DNA from 3 places in the Streptomyces sp. NPDC091271 genome. Region 3 is predicted to be linked to each of the others. Evidence: riboswitches for the same ligand, from Rfam matches in the RefSeq annotation. Region 3 holds a riboswitch; each other region holds the start of a gene.
The links. Region 3 has a riboswitch for cyclic di-AMP ahead of ACIQM3_RS26995 (M23 family metallopeptidase). Riboswitches for the same ligand answer to the same signal wherever they lie in the genome.
Positions count from the first base shown of each region.

Region 1: another riboswitch for cyclic di-AMP. It lies ahead of ACIQM3_RS33505 (transglycosylase family protein); the one in region 3 lies ahead of ACIQM3_RS26995 (M23 family metallopeptidase).
Region 2: another riboswitch for cyclic di-AMP. It lies ahead of ACIQM3_RS34945 (M23 family metallopeptidase); the one in region 3 lies ahead of ACIQM3_RS26995 (M23 family metallopeptidase).

Region 1 is NZ_JBIVVD010000009.1:269,896-279,731, forward strand. Features, by position in the region: gene ACIQM3_RS33500 (transglycosylase family protein) at 1-864, shown strand, start outside; cyclic di-AMP (ydaO/yuaA leader) riboswitch at 1,155-1,326, shown strand; gene ACIQM3_RS33505 (transglycosylase family protein) at 1,327-2,019, shown strand; gene eno (phosphopyruvate hydratase) at 2,351-3,637, shown strand; gene ACIQM3_RS33515 (septum formation initiator family protein) at 3,732-4,202, shown strand; gene ACIQM3_RS33520 (DUF501 domain-containing protein) at 4,273-4,818, shown strand; gene ACIQM3_RS33525 (exopolyphosphatase) at 4,853-5,794, shown strand; gene ACIQM3_RS33530 (NAD(P)/FAD-dependent oxidoreductase) at 6,243-7,643, shown strand; gene ACIQM3_RS33535 (class I SAM-dependent methyltransferase) at 7,897-9,201, shown strand; gene ACIQM3_RS33540 (ABC transporter permease) at 9,295-9,836, opposite strand, start outside.
Region 2 is NZ_JBIVVD010000010.1:212,344-222,179, reverse strand. Features, by position in the region: gene ACIQM3_RS34960 (DNA topoisomerase (ATP-hydrolyzing) subunit A) at 1-1,346, opposite strand, end outside; gene ACIQM3_RS34955 (M16 family metallopeptidase) at 1,593-2,945, shown strand; gene ACIQM3_RS34950 (M16 family metallopeptidase) at 2,972-4,354, shown strand; cyclic di-AMP (ydaO/yuaA leader) riboswitch at 4,545-4,713, shown strand; gene ACIQM3_RS34945 (M23 family metallopeptidase) at 4,726-5,505, shown strand; gene ACIQM3_RS34940 (GntR family transcriptional regulator) at 5,745-6,443, shown strand; gene ACIQM3_RS34935 (HPr family phosphocarrier protein) at 6,613-6,894, opposite strand; gene ACIQM3_RS34930 (GNAT family N-acetyltransferase) at 7,060-9,836, shown strand, end outside.
Region 3 is NZ_JBIVVD010000006.1:616,702-626,537, reverse strand. Features, by position in the region: gene ACIQM3_RS27000 (aldo/keto reductase) at 1-613, opposite strand, end outside; gene ACIQM3_RS26995 (M23 family metallopeptidase) at 839-1,879, opposite strand; cyclic di-AMP (ydaO/yuaA leader) riboswitch at 1,891-2,043, opposite strand; gene ACIQM3_RS26990 (PP2C family protein-serine/threonine phosphatase) at 2,277-3,434, opposite strand; gene ACIQM3_RS26985 (MerR family transcriptional regulator) at 3,569-4,315, opposite strand; tRNA gene ACIQM3_RS26980 (tRNA-Met) at 4,432-4,505, opposite strand; gene ACIQM3_RS26975 (FAD-binding oxidoreductase) at 4,934-6,319, shown strand; gene ACIQM3_RS26970 (hypothetical protein) at 6,530-6,688, shown strand; gene ACIQM3_RS26965 (hypothetical protein) at 6,769-6,990, shown strand; gene ACIQM3_RS26960 (ABC transporter substrate-binding protein) at 7,015-8,355, opposite strand; gene ACIQM3_RS26955 (MarR family winged helix-turn-helix transcriptional regulator) at 8,718-9,173, shown strand; gene ACIQM3_RS26950 (histone protein) at 9,231-9,836, opposite strand, start outside.

The DNA of each region.
Region 1 (9,836 bases), on a different contig from region 3:
TCGACCTGGGACCGGGTCGCCGAGTGCGAGAGCGGCGGCATGTGGAGTGCCGACCTCGGCAACGGCTACTACGGCGGCCTGCAGCTCTCGGAGGACACCTGGTCGGCCTACGGCGGCACGGCGTACGCGCCGCGCGCCGACCTCGCCAGCCGCTCGCAGCAGATAGCGGTCGCGGAGAAGATCCTGGACGACAAGGGGCCGCAGGCGTGGGCCAGCTGCTCGGTGATCTCCGGGCTCTCCCTGGACGCGGGTCTGCCCGGCGTCGACCCGGGCAGCGAGGAGTCCGCTGAGCCCTCCGCCGAGCCCTCGGATTCGGCGACGCCGTCCGGGACGCCTTCCTCCGACGCGACCGACCCGGCGGACAGTTCGGACGAGGCCGCCGGCTCGGACGACTCCGACGCGACGGGCGAGGCGGGCCAGGACGCGTCCGACGGTAAGACGGACGAGGGCGACGACGCCGGCTCGACGCCGTCCGCCACTCCGTCCCCCGAGGCCTCCGGGACGTCCGGCGCCCCGAAGGGCGACACGGCGACGGACGACACGGCGAACGGCGGCAAGCACCGCGGGACGCCGGCCCCCGAGGCGAGCGCCCGGCCGGGCCAGGACGACGGGCGCGAGTCCGGCCGCCACGCCTCGCGCGGTGAATCCGACGCGCGTCAGGGCGCGGAGGGGGCGTACACCGTCCGCGAGGGCGACAACCTCTGGGCGATCGCCGACGTGCAGGAGCTTCCCGGCGGCTGGACCGCGCTCTACGCGGCCAACAAGGACGAGCTGGGCTCCGACCCGGACCTGATCCTCCCCGGCCAGACCCTCGACCTCGGGACGGACGCGCGGGGCAGCCGGGCAGAGGCCGCCGCCAACTGATCAAAAGCGTGAAAACACCCCGAAAGCGGGGGTAGTTCAGAGGCCTATGTCCACTTATGCGTAAGTGAGACATGGGTCTCTTTGCTTCAACTGGCGCGCCCGGTCCGCCCGGTCCGTCCATATTGGCTCCGACCTGCGAAAACGTCCCTTCGCGTCGGGCCGTTACGGGCTGATCACCCGTTATGTCCATCTTTGAATGTGGGGGTTGCGTGTGTTTACGGTCGGAGCCGCTCGCACCGCGGGCACCTTCGACCGTCACGCCGAATCCTGCCGTCGGCCGAAGGGAACCGACGCGTAAAGCGCCGTAGGCAGGAGCGGGGGACCCAGGTAAGTGCCGGACCCGGCCGTCGGAAGACGGGCGGAGACACGGCTAGGGGTGAAGTCGTCCGAGAGTGAGGGCGACCGGGCAACTCACAGGCCCGAACCCGACAGCTCACCTCGTAGGCGTCGGTGAGGAGAACCATGCTGCTTTCCAGCAAGGGCAAGCACCGTCGCCCGTCCAAGGCCGTCCGTGTCGCGACCCTCGCCGGTGTCGCCGGTGCCGCCGTCGCCGTACCGCTGATGGGCGCGACCGGCGCCTCCGCCGCCTCCGTCGACACCTGGGACGCCGTCGCCCAGTGCGAGTCGGGTGGCAACTGGTCCATCAACACCGGCAACGGCTACTACGGCGGCCTGCAGTTCTCGCAGTCCAGCTGGGCGGCCGCCGGCGGCACCCAGTACGCCTCCCGCGCCGACCTGGCCTCCAAGGACCAGCAGATAGCCGCCGCCGAGAAGCTTCTCGACCTTCAGGGCCCGGGCGCCTGGGCCTGCGCCGGTGCCGGCGGTCTGACGAACGACGGTGTGGACCCGGGTGTCGACACCGGCTCCGGGAAGAACGGCGACACGGCCCCGCAGGCCGCGCCGGAGCGCAAGGCCGAGCAGCCCACCACGCGCAGCGAGAAGCGCACGGCGCCGGAGAAGACCGTCACCACCCCGACCGGCGAGAAGGTCGAGAAGGGTGACGGCGAGTACAAGGTGAAGTCCGGCGACACCCTTAGCAAGATCGCCGACGCGAAGAAGGTCAAGGGCGGCTGGCAGAAGCTGTTCAAGCTGAACGACGACATCGTCGACAAGGCCGACCTGATCTTCCCGGGTCAGCAGCTCCACCTGAAGTAGCCGAACCCGAAGCAGTCGGTGACAACCCCGGGGTCTTCCTCCTGCCCCGGAGCCCGGCCCGGCGCGCAGGCCCCCCGCGCGCCGGGCCGGGGCCGTGTCCGCACCCCTGGCGGGGTGCGGACACGGGCTCGCCGCAGGGGTGAGCGTTCAACTGTTGTGGTTACTCGTCAGTAGAATTCTGGAGCTTTGCCCGGAATGCAGGCCCTTGGGTCCTTTTTCGTCCCAGGGGACGGGCGGACGGCCGACGGAGCGCGCCGGGCCGGTTAGGCTCGTGGCGCAAGGCCACAGTGACCCTGCACAACCAGTGTCAGATCCCAGAAGGAGATGCCTCGTGCCGTCCATCGACGTCGTCGTAGCCAGGGAAATCCTCGACTCCCGGGGCAACCCCACGGTCGAGGTCGAGGTTGGCCTCGACGACGGCAGCACGGGACGTGCTGCTGTTCCGTCCGGCGCCTCCACCGGTGCGTTCGAGGCCATTGAGCTTCGCGACGGTGACCCCAACCGCTACCAGGGCAAGGGCGTCGAGAAGGCCGTCCTCGCCGTGATCGAGCAGATCGGCCCGGAGCTCGTCGGTTACGACGCCACCGAGCAGCGCCTCATCGACCAGGCGATGTTCGACCTGGACGCGACCGAGAACAAGGGCTCCCTCGGCGCCAACGCCATCCTCGGTGTCTCGCTGGCCGTGGCGCACGCCGCGTCCGAGGCCTCCGACCTCCCGCTGTTCCGCTACCTCGGCGGCCCGAACGCGCACCTGCTGCCCGTTCCGATGATGAACATCCTGAACGGCGGCTCGCACGCCGACTCCAACGTGGACATCCAGGAGTTCATGATCGCGCCGATCGGCGCCGAGTCCTTCTCCGAGGCCCTGCGCTGGGGTGCGGAGATCTACCACACCCTGAAGAAGGTCCTGAAGACCAAGGGCCTGTCCACCGGTCTCGGTGACGAGGGCGGCTTCGCCCCCAACCTCGAGTCCAACCGCGCCGCCCTCGACCTCATCCTCGAGGCCGTCAAGGAGGCCGGTTACGTCCCGGGCCGCGACATCGCGCTCGCCCTCGACGTCGCCGCGTCCGAGTTCTACAAGGACGGCGTCTACGAGTTCGAGGGCAAGTCCCGCTCGGCCGCCGAGATGACCGAGTACTACGAGGAGCTCGTCTCCGCGTACCCGCTGGTCTCCATCGAGGACCCGCTGTACGAGGACGACTGGGCGGGCTGGAAGGTCATCACCGACAAGCTCGGCTCCAAGGTGCAGATCGTCGGCGACGATCTGTTCGTCACCAACCCCGAGCGCCTCGCCCGCGGCATCGAGGAGGGCTCGGCCAACGCCCTGCTCGTGAAGGTCAACCAGATCGGTTCGCTGACCGAGACCCTGGACGCCGTCGAGCTGGCCCAGCGCAACGGCTTCAAGTGCATGATGTCCCACCGCTCCGGTGAGACCGAGGACGTCACCATCGCCGACCTCGCCGTCGCCGTGAACTGCGGTCAGATCAAGACCGGCGCCCCGGCCCGCTCGGACCGCGTCGCCAAGTACAACCAGCTGCTGCGCATCGAGGAGATCCTCGACGACGCCGCGGTGTACGCCGGTCGTTCGGCGTTCCCGCGGTTCCGCTTCGAGGGCTGACAGCCCGAGTCCGGAGCACCAGCCTCCGTCCGTCCCCGCATCCGGTCCCGTACCGTGTGCGGGGACGGACGTGCGTAACGGGGAGGCGTGAGACATGGCCGGGAAGGACCGCGACCGGTTCTCCACCGCGACCAGGCTGCGGCTGCTCGGTGAGCAGACGGCGGCCCGCGTCTACCGGTCCCAGAACCGCCGCCAGGCCCGCCGCTCGCGGCTCACCGGGCGGGCCGCGTTCCTGGCGCTGATCGTCTGCTCCCTGGTGGTCGCCCTCGCGTATCCCATGCGGCAGTACATCTCCCAGCGCGACCAGATCGCCGATCAGGAGAGGCTCTCGCGGGAGGCGCACGAGCGGACCGAGGAGCTGCGTGACGAGAAGGCGCGGCTCAAGGACGACGCGTACATCCGCCGTCTCGCGCGCCAGCACCTCCACTACGTGCTGCCCGGCGAGACCGGTTATACGGTGGTCGACCCGGACGCGGCCGAGGTGCGCCGTGGGGAGCCGGGGGCGACGGGGCGGCCCTGGCACTCGAACCTCTGGGACGGCGTCGACAGCGCGGACCGCGAATGACCTCGCGTACGCACCGAGCCGGCTCCCCGCACCACTTCATACAGTCCGATCGATGACATTCAAGGCAGGCATGGACACGCCCCCTCCGCAGACCGAATCCACCACGCCCACCGCCGCGGACATCGCCGCGTTCGAGCTCCAGCTCGGCCGGCCGCCGCGCGGGCTGCGCGCCATCGCGCACCGCTGCCCCTGCGGCAACCCGGACGTGGTCGAGACGCAGCCCCGTCTGGAGGACGGCACGCCGTTCCCGACGACGTATTACCTGACCTGTCCGCGTGCGGCGTCGGCTATCGGCACGCTGGAGGCCAACGGGGTCATGAAGGAGATGACCGAGCGGCTCACCACGGACCCGGAGCTGGCCGCCGCCTACCGTGCCGCGCACGAGGACTACATCGCGCGGCGTGACGCCATCGAGGTCCTGGAGGGCTTCCCGAGCGCGGGCGGCATGCCGGACCGGGTGAAGTGCCTGCACGTGCTGGTCGGCCACTCGCTGGCGGCGGGCCCCGGGATCAACCCGCTGGGCGACGAGGCGATCGCGATGCTGCCGGAGTGGTGGGCGAAGGGTCCGTGCGTCACGCCGTGCGGCTCCGACGACACCGGACCCGACGCCTCCTGATCCGCCGCGGTACCCGTACAACCACAGGAGCCCCATGACCCGCGTTGCCGCCATCGACTGCGGTACCAACTCCATCCGCCTGCTCGTCGCCGATGTGGACCCCGCCACCGGAGAGTTCACCGAGCTCGACCGCCGGATGCGGATCGTCCGGCTCGGCCAGGGCGTCGACCGGACCGGCCGGCTGGCCCCCGAGGCGCTGGAGCGCACCTTCGACGCCTGCCGCGAGTACGCGGACGCGGTCAAGGAGCTCGGCGCCGAGCGGATCCGGTTCGTCGCCACGTCCGCCTCCCGCGACGCGGAGAACAGCGACACGTTCGTCCGCGGCGTCCTGGACATCCTGGGGGTCGAGCCGGAGGTCGTCACGGGGGACGAGGAGGCGCAGCTCTCCTTCGACGGCGCCACCAAGGAACTGGTGGGCAGCGACCACTTGGAGAAGCCCTACCTCGTCGTGGACATCGGCGGCGGCTCCACCGAGTTCGTCGTCGGTGACGACCGCGTCCGCGCGGCCCGGTCCGTGGACATCGGCTGCGTACGCATGACCGAGCGTCACCTGGTCCTGGACGGGGTCGTGGTGGACCCGCCAACGCCCGACGGGATCGCCGCGATCCGCGCGGACGTCGGTGCCGCCCTGGACCTGGCCGAGGAGAGCGTGCCGATCTCCTCGGCGGCGACGCTCGTCGGCCTCGCCGGGACGGTCACCACCGTCGCCGCCATGGCGCTCGGGCTCGAGGAGTACGACTCCGAGGCGATCCACCACTCCCGGGTCTCCCTCGCGCAGGTCCGGGAGATCACCGTGCGGCTGCTCGCCTCGACGCACGAGGAGCGTGCGGCGATCCCCGCGATGCACCCGGGGCGGGTCGATGTGATCGCCTCGGGGGCGCTCGTCCTGCTCGCGGTGATGGAGCGGACCGGTGCGCGGGAGGTCGTCGTCAGTGAGCACGACATCCTCGACGGGATCGCCTGGTCGGCGGCCTGATCACAGCGCGGACGCCGGTGCGGTGAGGTGGCGCTCAAACGCTTTCCGGCCTGCACCTTTGAGCTTGTGGAGCCCTCTCCGGACCCGTTCGGAGGGGGCTTTCGCGAGGCGCCCCGACGAACTTCGTGAACTTCTTCACAAGGAATTCGGCCCTACCGGGCGAAGTTCTGCTCCTGGAGGGCGGCACGGGCCGCCCGGAGGCCCGTGCGGGGGTGCTGCGGGAGCGTTTCAGGGGTGTGGCGACGGCATGTCCTCGGTGGGTGGTTCATCTTGCCGGAGGGCTCAAGGGCCAGCTCACAAGTGGTGAACAACGTTCGCCGGAGCGTCGTGGTTCCCCGTCCGCACCATGACCTGGGTCACGTGGGCGGCGAAGTGTAGCAGAGGGTGGCGCATACCTTGTGAAGGGGCTCACGAGCATGCCCCCCGAGGGGGGTGGATACTCGATGGCATGAGCACCACGGAGCGTCCCAGGATCCTCGTTGTAGGCGGTGGGTACGTAGGCCTGTACGCAGCTCGTCGCATTCTGAAGAAGATGCGGTATGGAGAGGCGACCGTCACGGTCGTCGACCCGCGCTCGTACATGACGTACCAGCCCTTCCTCCCCGAAGCTGCTGCCGGCAGCATCTCGCCTCGGCATGTCGTCGTCCCGCTGCGACGCGTGCTGCCCAAGGCAGAGGTTCTCACCGGCCGTGTCACGACCATCGATCAGGACCGCAAGGTCGCCACGGTCGCGCCGCTCGTCGGCGAGGCCTACGAGCTGCCCTTCGACTACCTGGTCATCGCGATGGGCGCGGTCTCCCGCACCTTCCCGATCCCCGGCCTCGCCGAGCAGGGCATCGGCATGAAGGGCATCGAGGAGTCCATCGGTCTGCGCAACCACGTCCTCGAGCAGCTGGACAAGGCCGACTCGACGACCGATGAGGACGTCCGCCGCAAGGCGCTGACGTTCGTCTTCGTGGGCGGCGGCTTCGCCGGCGCGGAGACCATCGGCGAGGTCGAGGACATGGCGCGCGACGCGGCGAAGTACTACACGAGCGTGAAGCGCGAGGACATGCGCTTCATCCTGGTCGACGCCGCCGACAAGATCCTTCCCGAGGTCGGCCCGAAGCTGGGCGCGTACGGCAAGGAGCACCTGGAGAGCCGTGGTGTCGAGGTCTACCTCTCGACCTCCATGGACTCCTGCGTCGACGGCCACGTGGTGCTGAAGAACGGCCTCGAGGTCGACTCCAGCACGATCGTGTGGACGGCCGGCGTGAAGCCGAACCCGGCGCTGGCCCGCTTCGGTCTGCCGCTCGGCCCGCGTGGTCACGTGGACACCTCCGAGAAGCTCCAGGTGCAGGGCACCGACTACATCTGGGCCGCGGGCGACAACGCCCAGGTGCCGGACATCGTCGGCCGCCGCGCCGGCAACCCGAACGCATGGTGCCCGCCGAACGCCCAGCACGCGCTGCGCCAGGCGAAGGTCCTCGGCGACAACGTCATCTCCGGCATGCGGGGCTTCCCGCAGAAGGAGTACAGCCACGCCAACAAGGGTGCGGTCGCCGGTCTCGGCCTGCACAAGGGCGTCGCGATGATCGTCATGGGCAAGGTGAAGATCAAGGTCAAGGGCCGTCTCGCCTGGTACATGCACCGCGGCTACCACGGCATGGCCATGCCGACCTGGAACCGTAAGATCCGGATCTTCGCGGACTGGACGCTGGCGATGTTCCTGAAGCGCGAGGTCGTCTCGCTCGGCGCCATGGAGACTCCGCGCGAGGAGTTCTACGAGGCCGCCAAGCCGAGCCCGGCCCCTGTCGCGGCCAAGGCCGACGACAAGAGCACGACCGGCGAGAAGGCCAAGGCCTCCTAGCGCCTGTACGGAACCGAAGGGGTCGTCCGCCATCCGTGGTGCGGACGGCCCCTCCGGCGTTCCTGGACCCCGTGAAACTAGATGGCAAGTGCAGCTATTTTGCCGTTCCATTGCCCGGGAACGGGATGGCGCGGGCGCGGGAGGACGTTGACGCAGGTGTACCTCGCCGCGGCCCCGAGGTGTCGCGGCCCGGTTCGGGTGCGTATATGCGAATTTAGGCACGTTCGGAAACACCACCACGGAGGTGTGCACCATGGCCGACGCCGCATCGCGGCTGACAGCTCTTGCCGAAGAGTTGCTGGGAGAGCCCCTGCCCGTACGGATCCGGGCCTGGGACGGCAGCGAATCCGGGCCGCCGGGAGCTCCCGCCCTGGTTCTGCGTCACCGCCGCGCCCTCCGCCGACTGCTCTGGAAGCCGGGCGAGTTGGGCCTCGCCCGCGCCTGGGTGGCCGGCGAGATCGACGTCGACGGCGATCTGTACGCGACCCTGGACGCCCTGGCCTCGCTCCTCTGGGAGCGGGGCGCCGACGCGAAGGACTCCGTCCATCCCGTCCGCAACCCCAGGGTGCGGGCGTTCGCCCGCGGCCTCGTCCAGCTGGCCGGCCCCTACCCGCCGCCGCCCCCGCCCGCCGAGGAGGTCCGCCGCCGCACCGGGCCGCTGCACACCAGGCGCCGGGACAAGGAAGCCATCAGCCACCACTACGACGTGGGCAACGACTTCTACGCCATGGTCCTCGGCCCCTCCATGGTCTACTCCTGCGCCTACTGGCAGGAGGGCGCCACCTTGGAGGACGCCCAGCGCGACAAGCTCGACCTCGTCTGCCGCAAGCTCGCGCTCAAGGAGGACGACCGCCTTCTCGACGTCGGCTGCGGCTGGGGCTCCATGGCCATCCACGCCGCCCGTGAGTACGGCGCCCGCGTCACCGGGGTGACCCTCTCCACCGAACAGGCCGCTTTCGCCCGCAAGCGCATCGCCGAGGAGGGCCTCACCGACCGGATCGAGATCAGGGTCCAGGACTACCGGGACGTCAGGGACGGCCCGTACGACGCCATCTCCTCGATCGGCATGGCCGAGCACGTGGGGTCGGTCCGCTTCCGTGAGTACGCCGACGACCTCTTCGCACTCCTCAGGCCCGGCGGCCGGCTGCTCAACCACCAGATCGCCCGCCGCCCCGAGAGGGACGAGTCGGCCTACCACGTCGACGACTTCATCGACGCCTACGTCTTCCCCGACGGCGAGCTGGCCCCGGTGGGCCGCACCGTCGCCACCCTGGAGGAGGCCGGCTTCGAGGCCCGGGACGTCGAGGCGATCCGCGAGCACTACGCACTCACCCTGCGCCAGTGGGTGGCCAACCTGGAGAAGCACTGGAATGAGGCCGTCCGGGCCACCTCGCCCGGACGCGCCAGGGTGTGGCGGCTCTACATGGCCGCCTCGGCACTCTCCTTCGAGCACAACAAGATCGGCGTCAACCAGATCCTCGCGGTCCGGCCGCGGGACGGCGGCGGGTCGGCCATGCCGCTGCGCGCCCGCGACTGGACGGCGTCGGCGAACGCCTGACCCGGGAACGCCGAAGGGCCGGGCGAACCCCTGACCCGGGAACGCCGAAGGGCCGGTACCCGCAGCTGCGGGTACCGGCCCTCACGCGTACGCCTACTCCGTCTTGATCGCGGTCAGCATGTTCAGCTTCGCGCCGCTCCGGGCCGGCCACAGCGAGGCCAGCACACCCACGAGCCCTGCGAGCACCAGGAAGATCGCGAGCCGGTCCCACGGGATGACCAGGGCATAGCCCGGGATCGAGGCGGACAGGCTCTTGCCGATCGCCCAGCCGAGGAACGTACCGAGGCCCACCCCGACCACCGCTCCGAAGAGCGAGATGACGACGGCCTCCAGCCGGATCATGCGCTTGACCTTGCGCCGGTCGAGACCGATCGCCCGCAGCATGCCGATCTCCTGCTGCCGTTCGAAGACCGACATGGCCAGCGTGTTGACGACTCCCAGTACGGCGATGATCAGGGCCATGGCCAGCAGCGCGTACATGATGTTCAGCGCGGTGTTGATGAACCCGCCGAACATGTCCCGGATGCCCTGGCGGTCCACGACGCTCATCGCCGGGTTGTCACCGAGCGCGTCGATCACGGCCTTCTCGTTGGCCTCGCTCTGGCCGCCGTCCATGGTCAGCCAGACCTCGCGGA
Region 2 (9,836 bases), on a different contig from region 3:
ATCCTGTCGAAGCGGGTGAGCCTGCGCAGCGGGGTGTCCAGGATGTACTGGGTCTGGATCTCGCTCAGCGAGAAGCGCTCCATCAGGCGCTCCTTCGCCTGCGCCGAGTTGTCGCTGTCCCGGATGAGCCGGATGACCTCGTCGATGTCGAGCAGCGCCACGAGGAGGCCCTCGACCAGGTGCAGCCGGTTACGCCGCTTGGTCCTGCGGAACTCGCTGCGCCGGCGCACCACGTCGAAGCGGTGGTCGAGATAGACCTCGAGGAGCTCCTTCAGCCCCAGGGTGAGCGGCTGTCCGTCGACCAGCGCGACGTTGTTGATGCCGAAGGACTCCTCCATCGGCGTCAGCTTGTAGAGCTGCTCCAGTACGGCCTCCGGCACGAAGCCGTTCTTGACCTCGATCACCAGACGCAGACCGTGCGCCCGGTCGGTGAGGTCCTTGACATCCGCGATGCCCTGGAGCTTCTTCGAGCCGACGAGGTCCTTGATCTTGGCGATCACCTTCTCCGGCCCGACGGTGAAGGGCAGTTCGGTGACGACGAGACCCTTGCGACGGGCCGTGACGCTCTCTATGGCTACCGTGGCACGGATCTTGAACGTGCCGCGCCCCGCGGCGTAGGCGTCCTTGATGCCGCCGAGGCCGACGATCCTGCCGCCGGTGGGCAGGTCGGGACCCGGGACGAAGCGCATCAGCGTCTCGAGGTCCGCGCCCGGGTGCCGGATGAGGTGGCGGGCGGCGGCGATGACCTCGCCGAGGTTGTGCGGGGGCATGTTGGTCGCCATGCCGACCGCGATCCCGGAAGCACCGTTGACCAAAAGGTTCGGGTACGCGGCCGGGAGGACGACCGGCTCCTGCTCCTGGCCGTCGTAGTTCGACTGGTAGTCGACGGTGTCCTCGTCGATCGACTCCGTCATCAGCGACGTGGCGTCGGCCATCCGGCACTCGGTGTACCGCATGGCCGCCGGCGGGTCGTCGTTGCCCAGCGAGCCGAAGTTGCCGTGCCCGTCGACGAGGGGCAGGCGCATCGAGAACGGCTGTGCCATGCGCACCAGTGCGTCGTAGATCGAGGCGTCACCGTGCGGGTGCAGTTTGCCCATCACTTCGCCGACGACGCGTGCGCACTTCACGTAGCCGCGGTCGGGGCGGAGCCCCATCTCGTTCATCTGGGACACGATGCGGCGGTGCACGGGCTTCATGCCGTCGCGGGCGTCGGGAAGAGCCCTGGAGTAGATCACCGAGTACGCGTACTCGAGGAAGGAGCCCTGCATTTCGTCGACGACGTCGATGTCGAGGATCTTCTCCTCGAAGTCGTCCGGCGGCGGGGTTTTCGTGCTGCGGCGGGCCATCGCGGCTGCGACTCCTTCACAGATTCTGTCGGGCAACCTCAGGTTCTGACGCCGACCATTGTGGCCCGCCGTACTGACAACACCGACCTCGACCCGTCCGAAGCGGTCCTCAGGGCCTCCGCGGAGCCCTCGTCCACGGCAGTATCTACGACAACATTCACCCGACGGGAACTTCGCCAGGTGCCCGTGCGCTTGCCTAGAGTGGCAGGTCCGGCAGGAAATCCTGTACCGATCGAAGGGACGTACATGCCCATGGGTCACACGGCCACAGCCCAGGCCGGTTCCGGCGGCTTGACGGCGACCGAGCACCGTCTGGCCAACGGCCTGCGCGTGGTGCTCTCCGAGGACCATCTGACCCCCGTCGCCGCGGTCTGCCTCTGGTACGACGTCGGCTCCCGCCACGAGGTCAAGGGGCGCACGGGTCTGGCTCACCTCTTCGAGCACCTGATGTTCCAGGGCTCGGGCCAGGTCAAGGGGAACGGGCACTTCGAGCTGGTGCAAGGGGCCGGCGGTTCCCTGAACGGCACGACCAGCTTCGAACGCACCAACTACTTCGAGACGATGCCCACGCACCAGCTGGAGCTGGCCCTGTGGCTCGAGGCCGACCGGATGGGCTCACTGCTCGCCGCGCTCGACGAGGAGTCCATGGAGAACCAGCGGGACGTCGTGAAGAACGAGCGCCGCCAGCGCTACGACAACGTCCCGTACGGCACGGCCTTCGAGAAGCTCACCGCTCTCGCCTACCCGGCCGGGCACCCGTACCACCACACGCCGATCGGCTCGATGGCCGACCTGGACGCGGCGACGCTGGAGGACGCGCAGGCGTTCTTCCGTACGTACTACGCGCCGAACAACGCGGTGCTCTCCGTGGTGGGGGACATCGACCCGGAGCAGACGCTCGCCTGGATCGAGAAGTACTTCGGCTCCATCCCCTCGCACGACGGCAAGCAGCCCCCGCGCGACGGCACGCTGCCCGGCATCATCGGCGAGCAGCTGCGCGAAGTGGTCCAGGAGGAGGTCCCCGCGCGTGCGCTGATGGCCGCCTACCGGCTGCCGCACGACGGCACCCGCGAGTGCGACGCCGCTGACCTGGCCCTGACCGTGCTCGGCGGCGGCGAGTCGTCACGCCTGCACAACCGGCTGGTGCGCCGCGACCGTACGGCGGTGGCCGCCGGTTTCGGGCTGCTCAGGCTGGCCGGCGCGCCGTCGCTCGGCTGGCTGGACGTCAAGACGTCCGGTGGCGTCGAGGTGCCGCAGATCGAGGCGGCCGTCGACGAGGAGCTGGCCCGCTTCGCCGAGGAGGGCCCCACCCCGGAGGAGATGGAGCGCGCCCAGGCGCAGTTGGAGCGCGAGTGGCTCGACCGTCTCGGCACGGTCGCCGGCCGCGCGGACGAACTGTGCCGGTACGCCGTCCTGTTCGGTGACCCGCAGCTCGCCCTGACCGCGGTGGGCCGTGTGCTCGAGGTGACGGCCGACGAGGTCAAGGCAGCCGCCCGGGCGCACCTGCGTCCCGACAATCGTGCGGTCCTGGTCTACGAGCCGGTCGAACCGGCCGACGAGACCGAGGGCACCGACGCGCCCGAGGGGGCCGACAAGTGACCGACGCCGCCGTGACTGGAGTAGCGATGGAGTACCACCCGCAGCCGACCGCCGGCGAGGCCAGGCCCTGGGCCTTCCCCGCGCCCGAGCGCGGCGCCCTGCCCAACGGGCTGACCGTGCTGCGCTGCCACCGGCCCGGCCAGCAGGTTGTCGCCGTGGAGATCTTCCTCGACGCCCCGCTGGACGCCGAGCCCGAGGGCCTGGACGGTGTGGCCACGATCATGGCGCGCGCGCTGTCCGAGGGCACGGACAAGCACTCCGCGGAGGAGTTCGCCGCCGAGCTGGAGCGGTGCGGCGCCACGCTGGACGCCCACGCGGACCACCCGGGTCTCCGTGTCTCCCTGGAGGTACCGGTCTCCCGCCTGACCAAGGCCCTCGGCCTGGTAGCGGAGGCTCTGCGGGCCCCGGCCTTCGCGGAGAGCGAGATCGAGCGTCTGGTGGGCAACCGCCTCGACGAGATCCCGCACGAGCAGGCCAACCCGGCCCGGCGCGCGGCCAAGCAGCTCTCCAAGGAGCTCTTCCCCGCCACCGCACGGATGTCGCGCCCGCGCCAGGGCACCGAGGAGACGGTCCGGCGGATCGACGCCGCCGCCGTACGCGCCTTCTACGACGCCCATGTCCGCCCCTCCACGGCGACGGCGGTCGTCGTCGGTGACCTCACCGACGTGGACCTGGACGCGCTGCTCTCCGACACGGTCGGTGACTGGTCGGGCAATGCCGGCCAGACCCGGCCCGTGCCCCCGATCACCGCGGACGACACCGGCCGTGTGGTCATCGTGGACCGCCCGGGAGCCGTGCAGACGCAGCTGCTGATCGGCAGGATCGGCGCGGACCGGCACGACAGCGTGTGGCCCGCCCAGGTCCTCGGCACGTACTGCCTGGGAGGCACTCTGACCTCCCGGCTGGACCGCGTGCTGCGTGAGGAGAAGGGCTACACCTACGGTGTCCGGGCCTTCGGGCAGGTGCTGCGCTCGACGGCGCCCGACTCCTCGTCCGGGGCGGCGGGTGCCGCGATGCTCGCCATCAGCGGCTCCGTCGACACCGAGTCCACCGGTCCCGCGCTGGACGACCTCTGGAAGGTCCTGCGCACCCTTGCGGCCGAGGGGCTCACCGACGCCGAGCGGGAGACGGCCGTGCAGAACCTCGTGGGCGTCGCCCCGCTCAAGTACGAGACTGCGGCCTCCGTCGCGGGCACCCTGGCCGACCAGGTGGAGCAGCACCTCCCGGACGACTACCAGGCGAAGCTGTACGCACGCCTGGCCGACACCGGCACGGTCGAGGCGACCGCCGCCGTGGTCAACGCGTTCCCGGTCGACCGGCTCGTCACCGTCCTGGTCGGGGACGCCGCTCAGATCAAGGAGCCCGTGGAGGCGCTCGGTATCGGTGAGGTGTCGGTCGTCAGCGGCTGACAGAACCGGACATACGGACCCCGGCGGGTCTACTCCCGCCGGGGTTCTGTCATTTGTCCGTATTGCAGAGAAGGTTGCAGTTCGTCCTGTGGGATGTGCGACAAAAGGCCCTTTCCGTTTGGCGGGGGAAAGTCTCCCGATCTAGCGTCGGCGCGGCTGTCCGCCGGACGATTGCCGCGCCCGCGGCGCCGGACAGCCATCGCCGAGTCCCCGTCAGGCGCGAGCCTGGGGAGCCGGGGACCCACGAAGTCCCTGGGGTGAATCGGATCCCTGTACCTCGTCGGAGGCTCAGGGGCCCGTAGGAGACCTTCCTGCTCCGAACCCGTCAGCTAACCCGGTAGGCGAGAAGGAAGGAAAGGACCAGCCCCTCCATGGCGTTCATCCGTGCCACCGGGAAGCACCGTGCCCCGAGCCGCCTGACGCGCAAGAGCGCCAAGGTCGCCGGCGTCGCCGCCCTGGCCACCACCGGCGTACTCGGTGCCACGGCCTCCCCGGCCCTCGCCGCGGACTCCGAGGTCACCGCGGGCAGCACCGGCCTGACCCAGACGGTCGCCCTCGACACCACCCTCGCCGCCCAGATCGAGGCTCAGGCGACGGCCCAGAAGCACCAGGCCGACGTCGCCGCGAAGGCGGCGGCCGAAGCGAAGGCGAAGGCCGAGGCCAAGCGCAAGGCGGAGGCCCGCGCCAAGGAGGCCCGCGAGGAGAAGGCGCGCGCCGCCCGCGCCGCCGAGCGCGCCCGGCTCAACGCGTTCCACCTCCCGGTCGCCGGTTCCCACGTCACCACCGGCTACCAGTCCGGTGGCGCGCTCTGGTCCTCCGGCACCCACTCCGGCGTGGACTTCCAGGCCGCGTCCGGCACCTCGGTCGTCGCGGTCGGCGCCGGTACGGTCGTCGAGGCCGGCTGGGGCGGCGCCTACGGCAACAACATCGTGCTCAGGATGAAGGACGGCACGTACACCCAGTACGGCCACCTCTCCTCGATCGGCGTCTCCGTCGGCCAGAGCGTCGGCTCCGGCGAGCAGATCGGTCTCTCGGGCTCGACCGGAAACTCCACCGGGCCGCACCTGCACTTCGAGGCCCGGAGCACCCCCGAGTACGGATCGGACATGGACCCCGTCGCCTACCTCCGCGCCCACGGCGTCCAGGTCTGACTCCACGCCGCACCGCGATCTCCGACGAAGGCCCCGGCACCCGCCGGGGCCTTCGCCGTGTCCGGGGCCTTCGCCGTGTCCGAGGGCGACGCGTGCCGAAGCCGCCGCGGAAGTGCTCCCTGGCCAAAAGATATCCATGGATTCCACCCCGCCATCGGAAATTCCGGCCGGTTGCAATAGAGTCACAGAACAGGCGTCGATCGGCCGCGTTTCGCGGGGATTAAGGCGGAGGTTCGGACATGCGCATTCCCGCGCATTCGGTATGCACGGCAATCCGTGACGACATCGTCTCCGGTGTCTTCGAACGTGGCAGCCGCCTCACCGAAGAGGTGCTCGCGCGTCGCTACGGCGTCTCCCGCGTCCCCGTGCGCGAGGCGTTGCGCACCCTGGAGTCCGAAGGGTTCGTCGTCACCCGCAGGCACGCGGGTGCCTGTGTCGCCGAGCCCACCGAGCAGGAGGCGGCCGACCTCCTGGAGATACGCATGCTCCTGGAGCCCCTCGGGGCCGCACGCGCGGCCCAGCGCCGCACCGACGCACATCTCAAGGTGCTGCGCGGCCTGGTCAGGCTGGGCCAGGAGCGGGTGCGCCGCGGCGAGGGGGAGGATCTGCGCTCGCTCGGGGGCTGGTTCCACGAGACGCTGGCGCAGGCCTCGGGGAGCCCCGCGCTGATCGCTCTGCTCACCCAGCTCCGGCACAAGATCGCCTGGATGTACGCGGTCGAGCAGCCGGTCCGCCCCGCGGACTCCTGGGCCGAGCACGGCGCTCTGGTCGACGCCGTGGCCCGCCGCGACGTGGAGCGGGCCAGGGCGCTCGCCACCCAGCACGCCGAGCGCGCGACAGCGGCCCACCGGCTGCGGCGCGTGCCGGGGCACACGCCCGGCCAGGCCCGGGTGAGGACTTCGCAACATTCCGTAAACATCGCGGGAGTCCGTCATTAACAATTGCGCCGTATACAAAGAGAGTAATTATCGGAGGGCTTTCTTTTTGCTGCCCTGATCCATCTTTTCCGGAGCTCTGCACCGGTTCGGGAAACAGAAAAGCCGCGGCTCCCGGTCGGGGGTGCCGCGGCTTTTCCGCAGAAAGGTTTCCGGTTCGAAGTGGCCGGAATCAGACGGTCTCCGGGAGCTCCTCGAGCCCTTCGGCGACCAGCTTGGCCAGACGGTCCAGGGCGGCCTCGGCGTTGTCCGCCTCGGATGCGAGCACGATCTCCTCGCCGCCCTGGGCGCCCAGGCCGAGCACCGCGAGCATGGAGGCGGCGTTCACCGGGTTGCCGTCGGCCTTGGAGATCGTCACGGGGACGCCGGAAGCCGTGGCGGCACGGACGAAGATGGAAGCGGGGCGGGCGTGCAGGCCCTCGGCCCAACCGACGTTGACGCGGCGCTCAGCCATGGTTCTGCCCTTCACGTAACAATGGGTTGTCTAGACCAGTCTCTCATGTGGCGCGTGCTGCCGTGCCCGGCATCGCCGCCGGCCTGCCCGCCGTCCGCCGGCACCCCCAGCGTGCCCTTGCCGAGATCCCGCCGCTACCGGTGCCACGAGCCGTAGGCTTTGCCCATGGAGCCCACTCCGGAGCAGAGTCCGCATCACGCGTACCCCGACCACTGGGAGGCGGACGTGGTGCTCCGCGACGGTGGCACCGCGCGGATCAGGCCCATCACCACGGACGACGCCGAGCGGCTGGTCAGCTTCTACGAGCAGGTGTCCGACGAGTCGAAGTACTACCGCTTCTTCGCCCCGTATCCCCGTCTCTCCGCCCGTGACGTGCACCGCTTCACCCATCACGACTACGTCGACCGGGTGGGACTGGCCGTGACGATCGGCGGTGAGTTCATCGCCACGGTCCGCTTCGACCGGATCAACGAGCAGGGCAGGCCCGCCTCGGCCCCCGCCGACGAGGCGGAGGTCGCCTTCCTCGTGCAGGACGCCCACCAGGGCCGCGGCGTGGCGTCCGCCCTCCTCGAACACATCGCGGCGGTGGCCAGGGAGCGGGGGATCCGCCGTTTCGCCGCAGAGGTGCTGCCCGCCAACAACAAGATGATCAAGGTGTTCCGGGACGCGGGCTTCACCCAGCAGCGCAGCTTCGAGGACGGCTCCGTCCATCTCACCCTCGATCTGGAACCCACGGCCGAGTCCCTCGCCGTCCAGCGCGCCCGTGAGCAGCGGGCCGAGGCGCGCTCGGTGCAGCGCCTGCTGGCCCCCGGTTCCGTCGCCGTCATCGGCGTCGGCCGCGCGCCCGGCGGTGTGGGCCGGACCGTGCTGCGCAACCTCCTGGGCTCGGGCTTCACCGGGCGCACGTACGCCGTGAACACCTCCTTCGACGCCGACACGGGAACGGTCGACGGGGTGCCCGCGCACCGCTCGGTGGGCGAGATCGGCGAGCGGGTCGATCTCGCGGTCGTCGCCGTTCCGGCCGACCGGGTGCCCGAGGTCGTGGCCGACTGCGGCGAGAACGGCGTCCAGGGCCTGGTCGTCCTCTCCGCCGGTTACGCCGAGCGAGGCGCCGAAGGCCGGGAACGGCAGCGGGAACTGGTCCGGCAGGCACGCTCCTACGGCATGCGGACCATCGGCCCGAACGCCTTCGGCCTCATCAACACCTCCGGCACGGTCCGCCTCAACGCCTCCCTCGCCCCCGAGTCGCCCAAGGCCGGGCGCATCGGGCTCTTCACCCAGTCGGGCGCCATCGGCATCGCCCTCCTGTCCGGTCTCCATCGCAGGGGCGCCGGGCTGTCGGCCTTCATCTCCGCGGGCAACCGTGCCGATGTCTCCGGCAACGACTTCCTTCAGTACTGGTACGAGGACCAGGACACCGATGTCGCCCTGCTGTACCTCGAATCACTGGGCAACCCGCGCAAGTTCACCAGGCTCGCCCGCCGGACGGGCGCCGTGAAGCCGGTGGTCGTGGTGAAGGGTGCCCGGCACAGCGGCTCCAATCCGCCGGGCCACGCCGTGCCCGTCAGCCGGATCCCCGACGCGACGGTCTCCGCGCTGATGCGTCAGGCGGGCGTGATCCGCGTCGACACCGTGACGGAGATGGTCGACGTCGGCCTCCTCCTCGCCGGCCAGCCCCTGCCGGACGGTCCCCGTGTGGCGATCCTGGGCAACTCGGAGTCGCTCGGCCTCCTCACCTACGACGCCTGCATGGCGGAAGGGCTCCGCCCGCGCCCGCCCCGCGACCTCACCACGATGGCGAGCCCGCAGGACTTCCGTCACGCGCTGGCCGAGGCGCTCGCCGACCGCACGTGCGACGCCGTGATCGTGACCGCGATCCCCTGGGTGGGGGAGAACGGCGAGGCGGAGACCGGTGACGGCGAGGTCCTGGCCGCCGCCCTGCGCGAGGCGGCGGCCGACGGCCCCGCCAAACCCGTGGCGGTGGTGCACGTGGAGATGGGCGGCCTGGCGCAGGCCCTCGCCGCCGCCACGAGCACGGCCGCCCCGCGCGAAACCCGGCGGCCGGCCGGCCCCGCGGCAGCCCCGGGTCCGCCCGCCCCCGCACCCCGGCCGGGCGAGGCAGGTGCCCCGCCGCCGACCGCGCCCGACAGGGGCACGGTCGGCCCCGGGCCCTCCGCCGGGCGCATCCCCGCCTACCCCGCCGCCGAGCGAGCCGTCCGCGCGCTCGCCGAGGCGGTGAAGTACGCCCAGTGGCGGCGCCAGGCGGCCTCCCCCGGCAGGGTGCCCGAATTCCTGGACGACACCATCGACGAGCACGGGACCGCCGCGCTGATCGAAACGTTCCTCGGCCCGAGCCCCGACCCGCGCGGCCGTCCGCTGACCCATGACGAGGGCCGTGAGCTGCTCGCCCGCTACGGCGTCACCGTACGGCCGGCGCTTCCCGCCCCCGACCCCGAAGCAGCCGTCGCCGCCGCCGCGAAGATCGGCTACCCGGTGGCCCTCAAGACCACCGCCCCCCACCTCCGGCATCGCGCCGACCTCGGTGGTGTCCGGCTCGATCTCGCCGGCGAGGACGCGCTGCGCCGGGCGTACGACGAACTGACCGATCTGCTGGGCACGCCCGCGGAACTCCGGCCCGTCGTCCAGGCCATGGCGCCCAGAGGCGTCGACACCGTCGTCAGGGCGTCCATCGACGCGGCCGCCGGTGCCGTCCTCTCCTTCGGCCTGGCCGGCGCACCGTCCGAGCTGCTGGGCGACACGGCCCACCGTCTCGTCCCCGCCACCGACCGCGACGCGGCCGAGCTGATCCGCTCCATCAAGGCGGCTCCGGTGCTGTTCGGCTGGCGCGGCTCCGCGCCGGCGGACACCGCGGCGCTCGAAGAGCTCCTGCTGCGGGTGTCCCGGCTGGTCGACGACCACCCCGAGGTGGTCTCGGTCGCCCT
Region 3 (9,836 bases):
GGCCGGAAGCGGCCGCCGTGTCCTGGAGCGCGCCCTCGTAGGTGTCGCGCGAGACGAGGTTGTAGTGCGGCTGCAGCGCGACGTAGCGGGCGAGGCCCTCCCGCTCGGAGAAGTCCAGGGAGGCCTGGAGCCGCTCGGGGCTGATGTTGGAGGCGGCGATCTCCCGGACCGTGCCTGCCTTCACCAGCTGGTCGAGCGCGGTGACGATCTCCTCGACGGGGACGCTCTCGTCGTCGAAGTGCGTGTAGTAGAGGTCGATGTGGTCGGTGCCGAGCCGGCGCAGGGACGCCTCGGCCGCCGCCTTGATCGTGGTGGCCGAGAGCCCCTTGTACGCGGGATGGGCGCCGACCTTCGTGGCGATGAGGACGTCGTCGCGGCGGGAACGGGCCGCCAGCCACTTGCCGATGAGGTTCTCCGACTCACCGCCCTCGTTGCCCGGAACCCAGGCGGAGTAGGAGTCGGCGGTGTCGACGAAGTTGCCTCCGGCCGCCACGTAGGCGTCGAGAACGGCGAAGGTGCGGTCCTCGTCGGCCGTCCAGCCGAAGACGTTGCCGCCGAGGGCGAGGGGGAAGACCTGAAGACTCGAGGAACCGAGCGGGCGCAGAGAAGTCATACCCCGAAACAACGATCCGACTGAGGCCACTATTCCGTTTACGGCCCCGGACGGACCGCCGGCCCTGACGTCGGGGGGTTGTGCGTCAGGGCCGCCGGGGTTCCGGTGCGCCGAGTGCGGCGTCAGCGTCCGAACGGGATCAGTGAGCTCGTCCGACCAGGATCAGTCGGTGCCCGGACGGGACCGGCCGGTGTCCGAGCGGGACCGGCCGGTGTCCGAGCGGGGTCAGACCGAGAGACCCTTGCTGCCCAGCCAGCCCATCGGGTCGATACCGGTGCCGTCCGGGGTGTGGACCTCCAGGTGGAGGTGCGGTCCGGTCACGTTGCCGGTGGCGCCGACGCGGCCGATGGTCTCGCCGGTGGTGACCTTCTGTCCGGCGGTGACGTCCATCGAGGACTGGTGGCAGTACCAGATCTCCGTGCCGTCATCGAGCGTCAGGACCGTGCGGTAGCCGTACGAGCCGGACCAGCCGGCCGACTTCACGGTGCCGCTGTGCACGGCCTTGACCGGCGTGCCGGTCGGAGCCGCGAAGTCCAGCCCGGTGTGGTGGCCTGACGACCACATCGAACCGGACTGCCCGTAGGTCGAGGTGATGGTGTACGAGGAGGTCGGAATGGCGTAGCTCGCGGCGAGCTTGGCGAGGCGCTCGGCCTCGGCCTTCTTCTTCGCCGCCTCTTCGGCCGCCTTCTTCTTCGCGGCGGCCTTCGCCTCCGCCTCGCTCTGCTGCTTCGCCGCCTCGGCCGCGGCCGCCTCGGCCGCCGCCTGCTCCTCCGCGGCCTTGGCCTCCGCCTCGGCTCCGGCCTGCTGCTGCTCGGCCTGCTGGAGGATGCGAGCGCGGAGCGCCTCGCCCGCGTCGGTGGTGCCCTGCTCGGCCTCGGCGGCGGTGATGCCCGCGCTGGTCAGCGGGGCCGACGCGGCGACCGTCTCGTGATCCGGGTCGGAGTCGCCGGACATGAACGCGCCCACGCCGGGAAGGGACTTGGCGTCGGGGAGATTGTCCGCGATGGAATCGGGAAGAGAAATGGAGACCGGCGGCTTGCTCTGCGCGGTGGCCATGCCACCCGCACCGACGGCCGCGATGACGCCGACGCCGAGGACGGTGGAGCTACGGGCGAGACCGCGCTGCTTGGCTACGCGGTGCCGACCGCGTACGGGACGGATGGACTCCTCGGTGGGGTTCCATTCATCCCAAGTCCTGTCCTCATCACCGAAGCTGCCGGTCCTGAAGGACGACGGGGCCTCGGGGGCAGGCTGATTGGACGCCACGTGGGCGCACTCCTTTCCTTCCTTCTCGCCTACCGGGTTAGCTGACGGGTTCGGAGCAGGAAGGTCTCCTACGGACCCCTTCGTCCCTCGCGAGACACAGGTGTCCGATTCACCCCATGTAGGTGGTTCCCCGGTTCCCTTGCGGAATTCGGCGCTGCGCACGGTGCCGTCTCTTGCGACGGCGGGTACAACCGCGCTGCGTTATCGAACGTTAATAGAGACGGGTGTCCTTTTCCAAGCTGTTCCCGTAGATCAGTCATGACCCTGGCCTGGACTTTCAGGGGTCAAACGGGTGCAAAAGGGCGACTTGAGCACCCCTCATCCAGCCAGCAGTTTCTGACGTTACGTCAAATGTTATGCGGAGCGACGTCCTTCGACTACCGACGGTCGCGACCGGTCATCCACGGTCCCGCCCCACAATCTTCACCGTCGTCCGCCGCTCCTGCTGGCCCCGCGCCGGACGGCCGACCGCGAGGAGCGCCAAGTCGTCCGTCGACCGGCCGCCGGTGTGCAGCCGTACGTCATCGGTGAGCGCGGACAGCAGTTCCTCCGGCCCCGGGAAGAGGCGGCCGCGCAGCCGGGCCGCCGGGTCGTAGAAGACGCCCTTCGCGTCCCGCGCCTCGGAGAGTCCGTCGGTGAACGCCAGGAACATCGACCCGGCCGGCAGTGTCCACTCGTCCGACCGGTCCGGCCACGCGTCCAGCCCCATCCCGAGCGGCAGGGCGGGCGCCGTCGGCGCCAGCACGTCCAGCGTCCCGTCCGCGTGCAGGACGAGCGGCTCGGGGTGCCCGCGGTTGACGACGCGCAGGACGTCCGAGCCGGACGGGATCTCCGCGACGACGGCGGTGACGAACCCCTCCATGGAGTCGAGACCGCCCCGCCGCGAGCCCTCACGGGCCAGCGCCCGCTCCAGCCGCTGGACGACCCCCTCCAACGACATCTCCTGCTCGGCGGCCTCCCGGAACGCACCGATCACGACGGCCACCGCGGCCACGGCGTCCAGCCCCTTGCCCCGTACGTCCCCGAGGACCAGGCGCACCCCGTACGGCGTGTCCGCGACCGCGAACAGGTCGCCGCCGACGAACTCGTCCGCCTGGGCCGCCTCGTACCGCGCCGCGACCTGCAGGCCGCCGATGCGGTCCTCGGGCGTCGGGAGCACCGCGCGCATCGCGGTCTCCGCGATGACCCTTGCCGAGGCCAGCTGTTCGTTCCTGCGGCGCACGACGCGGTTGATGACGAGGGAGAGCACGGAGACGGTGACCAGGGTGAGCAGGTCGGTGACCGGCACGACCCTGCCGAGCTCGCCGTCCGAGATCCGGATGGCGAGCACCACGAGGATCGCGGTCGCCCCGACACGGACGGTGCTGGCCAGCGAGAAGAAGGGTGCGGCGATCAGCGGCGCCGCGGCGAAGAGCGGAACAGCGGAGACCACGGTCGGGGTCGCGAGGTCGAGGACGACGCCGGCACCGATCATCAGAGCCGGCAGCGCGCGCACGAAAATCCGGGAACGGGAGTTCCTGGGTCCGCTCCCCCGCCGTCCGTCCGGCTTCCCCACCTGTGCGCTCCTGCCCGGTCCACCCACGGGTGCGGACGGTACCGCGCCCCACCCAGGCTGGCCGGAGCCGCGCCGAAAGGCGACTCGTCATCGGCCAAAGGGAGGAGCGCCCCGGAGCCCCCGCCCTCCGGTGGTCAGCCGGGGAGCCGGTGCTGCGCGTAGATCGTCAGTGCGTCCCGTACGAAGACGGCAGTTCCGTCCCCGTGGCGATCGTAGTTCCTTCCGAAGCGGGGATCGGCGACGTACATCTCCCCGATGCCTGTGACATACGCACGCGTGACCTCCATGGTCGCCGACAGCCACTCGCAGTGCCGTCGCGCGATGTCCTGCACCTCGTCGCCGCCGGCCTCCAGGCCGGCCGCCCTGGCCTCCCCGTAGTCCCGGGCGATGGCATCGTGCACGCCCTGGAAGCGCGCGCGCCCCTCCTCGCCCAGCCCGCGCCACCACCGGCCGCTCCGCTCGTACGCCTCCTTCCCCCAGCGCTCGGTGACCTCCTGCTCGTGCACCGTGTGGTCGAAGCCGTCGAACACTTCCTCGGCCATGAGTTCCTCCCCTTCCTCGGTCCTGCGGAGAGTGGTCCGCACCGAGGCGATCTGCCGCCCGATGCGCTCGCGCTCCTGCTCCAGCAGGCGCAGATGGGCCCGGAGCGCCGCCGAGGTGTCCCGCTGCCCTTCCAGCACGTCCCTGATCGCGGGCAGCGAGAGCCCCAGCTCCCGCAGGAGCAGGATGCGCTGGAGTCGGACCAGGGCCTCCTGGTCGTAATAGCGGTAGCCGTTGGCGCCCGTGCGGCTCGGCACGAGGAGACCGATGTCGCCGTAGTGCCGGAGGGTCCGGCTCGTGGTGCCGGCCCGCCGGGCGATTTCCTGGATGGACCACTCCATGGCGGAAACGCTAGATCTTTACGCAGCGTCAAGGTCAAGCCCCCGCGCCGGCGGCCGGGTGACGGCATACGACAGAGGCCCGGATCCTCGAAAAGGATCCGGGCCTCTGTCTTCAGTAGCGGGGACAGGATTTGAACCTGCGACCTCTGGGTTATGAGCCCAGCGAGCTACCGAGCTGCTCCACCCCGCGCCGTTGTGATTGCAACTCTACGCCATCCGGGACGGTGCTCCGACCATTAGTGGCCGCTGCTCCCCCTCCCTCCTCCCGGCCGGAGCCTTTCGATCACGACCCGACGCGTCAACTCACGCCGTGTGCGGTGAAGTTGCCAGGAGGGGGGCGTTCCCGAAAGCGTGCCGCATCCCGGATATCGCGTATCGCCTGCCTGGAGGGGAGACCACCTCGGCCGCGCCGCAGCAGGGCTGAGCCCGCGCCGTGCTCCGGTCAGGTCCGGGGCACGGCTCCGCGATTGCGCGGCATCCGGAGCGGCGGGACGCTGGAGGGGCAAGCCTTTCGGTGTTCGGTCCCGTCTGCGCGGCATCCCAGGTGCCGACGTCGGCCCAGCTGCCTCACCCGACGCAGGGGAGGCCGGGCGCATGCGTGTGCGCTAGGAGACGATCATGGACGGCACCATGCTCGAAACGATGAGAACGGCTCTGCGTGGCCCGGTCATCGGCCCGGACGACCAGGAGTACGGGCCGGCCCGCACGGTGTACAACGCCATGATCGACAAGCGGCCGGCGGCCGTGGTCCGGTGTCGCGACACGGCGGATGTCATGGCGGCCGTCGACTTCGTCCGCGAGAACGGCCTGGACGTCGCCGTCCAGGGCGGCGGGCACAGCGGCCCCGGCCTCGGACTCCGGGACGACGCCGTGACGCTCGACCTCTCGCCCATGCGCGGCGTACGGGTCGACCCGGCCACCCAGACCGCGCAGGCGGACGGCGGCGCGACACTGGGCGACCTCGATCACGTCACCCATGCCTTCGGCCTCGCCACCCCGGCGGGGATCATGTCCACCACCGGGGTCGGTGGGCTCACCCTCGGCGGCGGTCACGGCTATCTCACCCGGAAGTACGGCCTCTCGGTGGACAACCTGGTCTCCGCGGACGTGGTCCTGGCCGATGGCAGCTTCGTCGCCACCAACCCGAGCGAGCATCCCGACCTGTTCTGGGCGCTCCGTGGCGGCGGTGGCAACTTCGGCATCGTCACGTCGTTCGACTTCGAGCTGCACCCCGTCGACACAGTGGGCGTCGGGATCACCGTCTGGCCCCTGGAGCTCTTCCAGGACGTCCTGCGCTGGTACCGCGACTTCCTGCCGCAGGCACCGGACGACCTGTACGGCTTCTTCGCCTCGCTGAGCGTCCCGCCGGGCCCGCCGTTCCCCGAGGAGATACACGGGCAGAAGATGTGCGGGGTCGTCTGGTCCTCGACGGCCGACCCGGACTCCCTGGGCGAGACCCTCGCCGTGGTGAACGAACCAGGTCCCCCGGCCTTCCACTTCACCGCGCCGATGCCGTATCCGGCGCTGCAGTCGATGTTCGACGCGCTGATGCCGTCCGGCCTCCAGTGGTACTGGCGGGGGGACTTCTTCGACCGGATCACGGACGACGCCGTCGACGTGCACGCCGCCTTCGCCGAGAAGCTCCCCACCGGCCTGTCGACCATGCACCTGTACCCGGTCGACGGAGCCGCCGCCCGGGTCGGCCCCGACGAGACCGCCTGGGCCTACCGTGACGCGCTCTGGTCCGGCGTCATCGCCGGCATCGATCCCGACCCGGCCAACGCGGCGGCGCTGCGCGAATGGGCCGTAAGCTATTGGGAGGCGCTGCACCCGCACTCCATGGGCGGCGGCTACGTGAACTTCCTCGGCACGGGCGAGTCCCAGGACCGGGTCCGGGCCACCTACCGCGGCCACCACGACCGGCTCGCGGAGATCAAGCGGTCCTACGACCCGCACAACCTCTTCCACGCAAACCAGAACATCGAGCCCGCACCGCCGCACTGACCGTCACGCCGGGCTCGCAATACCGGGGGAAAGCCGTACTGGGAGGGTTACAGTCTGCATGCACCGCAGCACGATGATCCGGCAGCCCCCGGAGCGGCGCGGCACCGGTAGCGGCACCTCGTCGCCCTACCGGTCAGGACCGGTCCGGCATGCACCGCAGCGATTCGGTCACGGGGCTCTCACCGCACACCTACGTACAGGACACCTGAGATGACCGACACGTCTGCCCGCACGACCCAGCGCCACGCCGACGCGGCCTCCGCGGCCACGAACGCCGACACGGGTGCCTCGTCGCCGCTGCCCACTCCGCAGTACGCGGGCCTGTTCATCGAGCCCGACCTGCCCCCGGTGGCCGACGAGCCCGAATGACCGGGCTGCCGTGGCCGGCCCCGAGAGTCCGGCCCGGCCGGCCCGAGTGACCGGCACGGCCGCACGGTCGTTGGGAGACCATGCGCATCCGTATCGGCGTGGTCGTCCTCGCAGTGGTCCTGCTGATCGCCGCGTTCATCTCGAACATCCCGACAGAGGCCGAGACCGAGGCGGCCTGCCGGCGGGCCCTCGACAACACGTCGACGTGGACCTTCCGGCCGGACGTCTGCCTGGACGTGTCCGCGGAGACCTACCGGACGTTCCTCCTGATGTACCAGTTGCGGGAGGAAGGCCTGGACTGAGGAGGAGGGCGGGGCTCCGGCCCGTCAGCCCTGCTGCTCCTTCCACTCCGCCTGGGCCTCGTCGAGGTCCTCGGCGAACGTGTCCAGGAAGTCCTTGGCGCTCGTCTTGCCGAGCAGCACCTTCTGGAAGCCCGACTCGCTGTCGGCCTTGGACAGGGTGTTCCAGTCCGGCAGGTAGTAGGGCAGCTGGACGATCTCGGTGTCGCCCGAGAACAGCGCCTCGGCTCCGAGCTTGGTGGTCTCGGCCTTGTCGAGCCACGGGTCCTCGGCGGCCTCCTTGTTGGCAGGGATCAGACCCGCGGACTCGCTGAACTTGGAGTTCGAGGCGTGGGACGCGGCGAACTCGATGAACTTCCAGGCCGCCGCCTTGTTCTCGGACGACTTGAGCAGACCCAGGCCCGAGACCGGGTTGGAGACCATCACCCGGGTGCCGTCGGCCAGTTCGGGCTGCGGGATGCCGCGGAACTTGTCGGCGCCGAGCGAGCTCACGTGGTCCTGGTAGGACCCCAGGTTGTGGTTGAGCATGGCGATGCTGCCGGAGTCGAACTGGGCGACCATCTTGGTGAAGTCGTTGTTGAGATCCGCCTCCGGGGTGGCCTTCCTGTACAGACCGGCGTACTTCTCCAGGGCTGCCACGTTCTTCGGGTCGTTGACCGTCGTCCTCGTGCCGGACGCGTCCCAGAAGGAGTCGAGGCCCGACTGCCCGTACATCGCGTCCAGTGCCTGCGCGATCGAGCCCGGGCCGCCACGGATGGTGTAGCCGAACCGGTTCTTCTGCCGGTCCGTCAGCTTCGCGGCAGATGCGTAGAAGTCGTCCCAGGTGGCAGGCTCGCCCAGCCCGGCCTTCTTGAACAGGTCCGTACGGTAATAGAGGACGCCGTTGGTGGCGGAGATCGGCACCGTGTACATCTCGTCCCGGCCGGCGGCGCTCCGCACGTTCTCGATCATCGCCTCGTTGAGCTTGCCCTTGAGGGAGCTCGCCTCGACCCGGTCGTCCAGCGGCTCCAGGGCGTCCTGCGCGGTGATCCCGGCGACCATCGCGGCCCCCACGCCCCCGACGTCCGGCAGACCGCCGCCCTGGATGGCGGTGTCGTACTTGGACTGGGCCTCGGTGGACGCGATCCCCACGTACTGCACGTCGATGTCCGGGTTCGCCTTCTCGAAGTCGGCGATGATCTCCTTCCAGATCGCCGTACGGACGCCCCCGTTCTCGTCCCAGAACACGATCTTCCCGGTGCCCGAGCCCTCCGCACCCTTCGCGCCCGTGATCCCGCTGCCGTCGTCACCGCAGGCGGTGGCGGTGAGGGCCAGGGCGGAGACCAGGGATATCGCGGCGGCAAGACGGCTGTTGCGGGTTTTGATCATGGTCGGCTCTCTTCTCTGAGTGCTCACCTGCGGGGCGCCCGGCAACCGGCCGCCGCAACGTGTAGCCGTGGGGGGAGAATGCTCGGCTCTCATATCGCGTCTCATATATGACATACGAAGACAACGCGAAGAACGTAAAGTCGGCCCGCTCCCAGGGTCAATGCCCGTGCAGCAGAAAGTTCTTGGGCCCCGCACATCGGCGAGAGGCACCTCGGCGGGGCGCGTCGGCGCGGTGCACGTCGATTTGCATCACACACACGATGTGGCCTATGCACTTTGCCATGACCATACGATGAAGTCGGCACGCACAACGCACGACGAGACACCGGACTCGCCCGGCAGGAAGCAGGAGGTGCCCGCGCATGAGCAGGGCAACGCAAGAGGTCGAGTACGAGCAGATGCTGCTCAGCCGTCACGGCCTGCTCACCCACAGAAAGGGACGCCGCAAGGACGGCCTCCTGGAGCGGAGCGCCTACGTCCTGCTCAGCCGCATCCGCGTCCAGGGCCCGATGTCCGTCGGCGAGCTCAGCGAGGCCTTCGATCTCGACGTCTCCACCCTCAACCGGCAGACCGCCGCGGTCATGCGCGCCGGCTTCGTGGAGCGCATCCCGGACCCGGACGGGGGCATGGCCCGCAAGTTCCGCATCACCGAGGAGGGTGCGAGGACTCTCGACGCGGAACGCGAGGGCATGGTCAGCTCACTGCAGCGGGTCATGGCCGACTGGCCCGACGAGGACATCTCCGCCTTCGCGGTCTATCTGCGCCGCTTCAACACCGACCTCGAACGCCTCGGCGGCCGCCCCTGGCCACGGCCCTGAGCCGACCGCACGGCGGGAGGGGCGCCCCGGGCCCGGGGCGCCCCTCCCGTGTCTCCCTCAGCGCGTCCTGCGGGCGTGCCGCGCCTCTCCCCTCCTGGGCGAAGGCTTCCTGCCGGCCGACTCCGCTTCTGCCGCCTTGCGTGCCATGGCCTTCCTGGCCGGGGGGTTCTTCGGCCCCGGTTTCCTCTCGGCCGCCTTGCGCGCCATCGCTCTCTTCGCGGGAGGATTCTTCGGCCCCGGCTTCCTGTCAGTGGGCTTCTCAGCCTTCGCCTGCTTCGCGGGACGACGTCGAGAGGGCCGCGACGGCTCCGGCTCCTCCGCTTCCACGTCCTCGTCGTCCGGCGGCTCCTCCTCTTCCTCCTCTTCCTCCTCTTCCACGTCCTCGTCGTACTCCGGCTCTTCCTCGTCCTCCGGCGCACCGGTCAGGGAGAGCATCCGCTGCTGGAGCGCCTCACCGAGGGACGCGACACCTCGGTTGGTCACCTCGGACAAAGCCTGCCGCCCGGAAGCCAGCAGCTCCCCGCGGACCTGCTCACCGAGCTGGGCGAACTGGGGATTCTCGGAGAGCCTCTTGACTCCCTCGTCGATCAGGGCCTTGGGATCGAGCGATTTACCGGAGGCGACGGCCAGGAGCCCCAGAGCGAGCTTCCCCTGCTTCGTCCT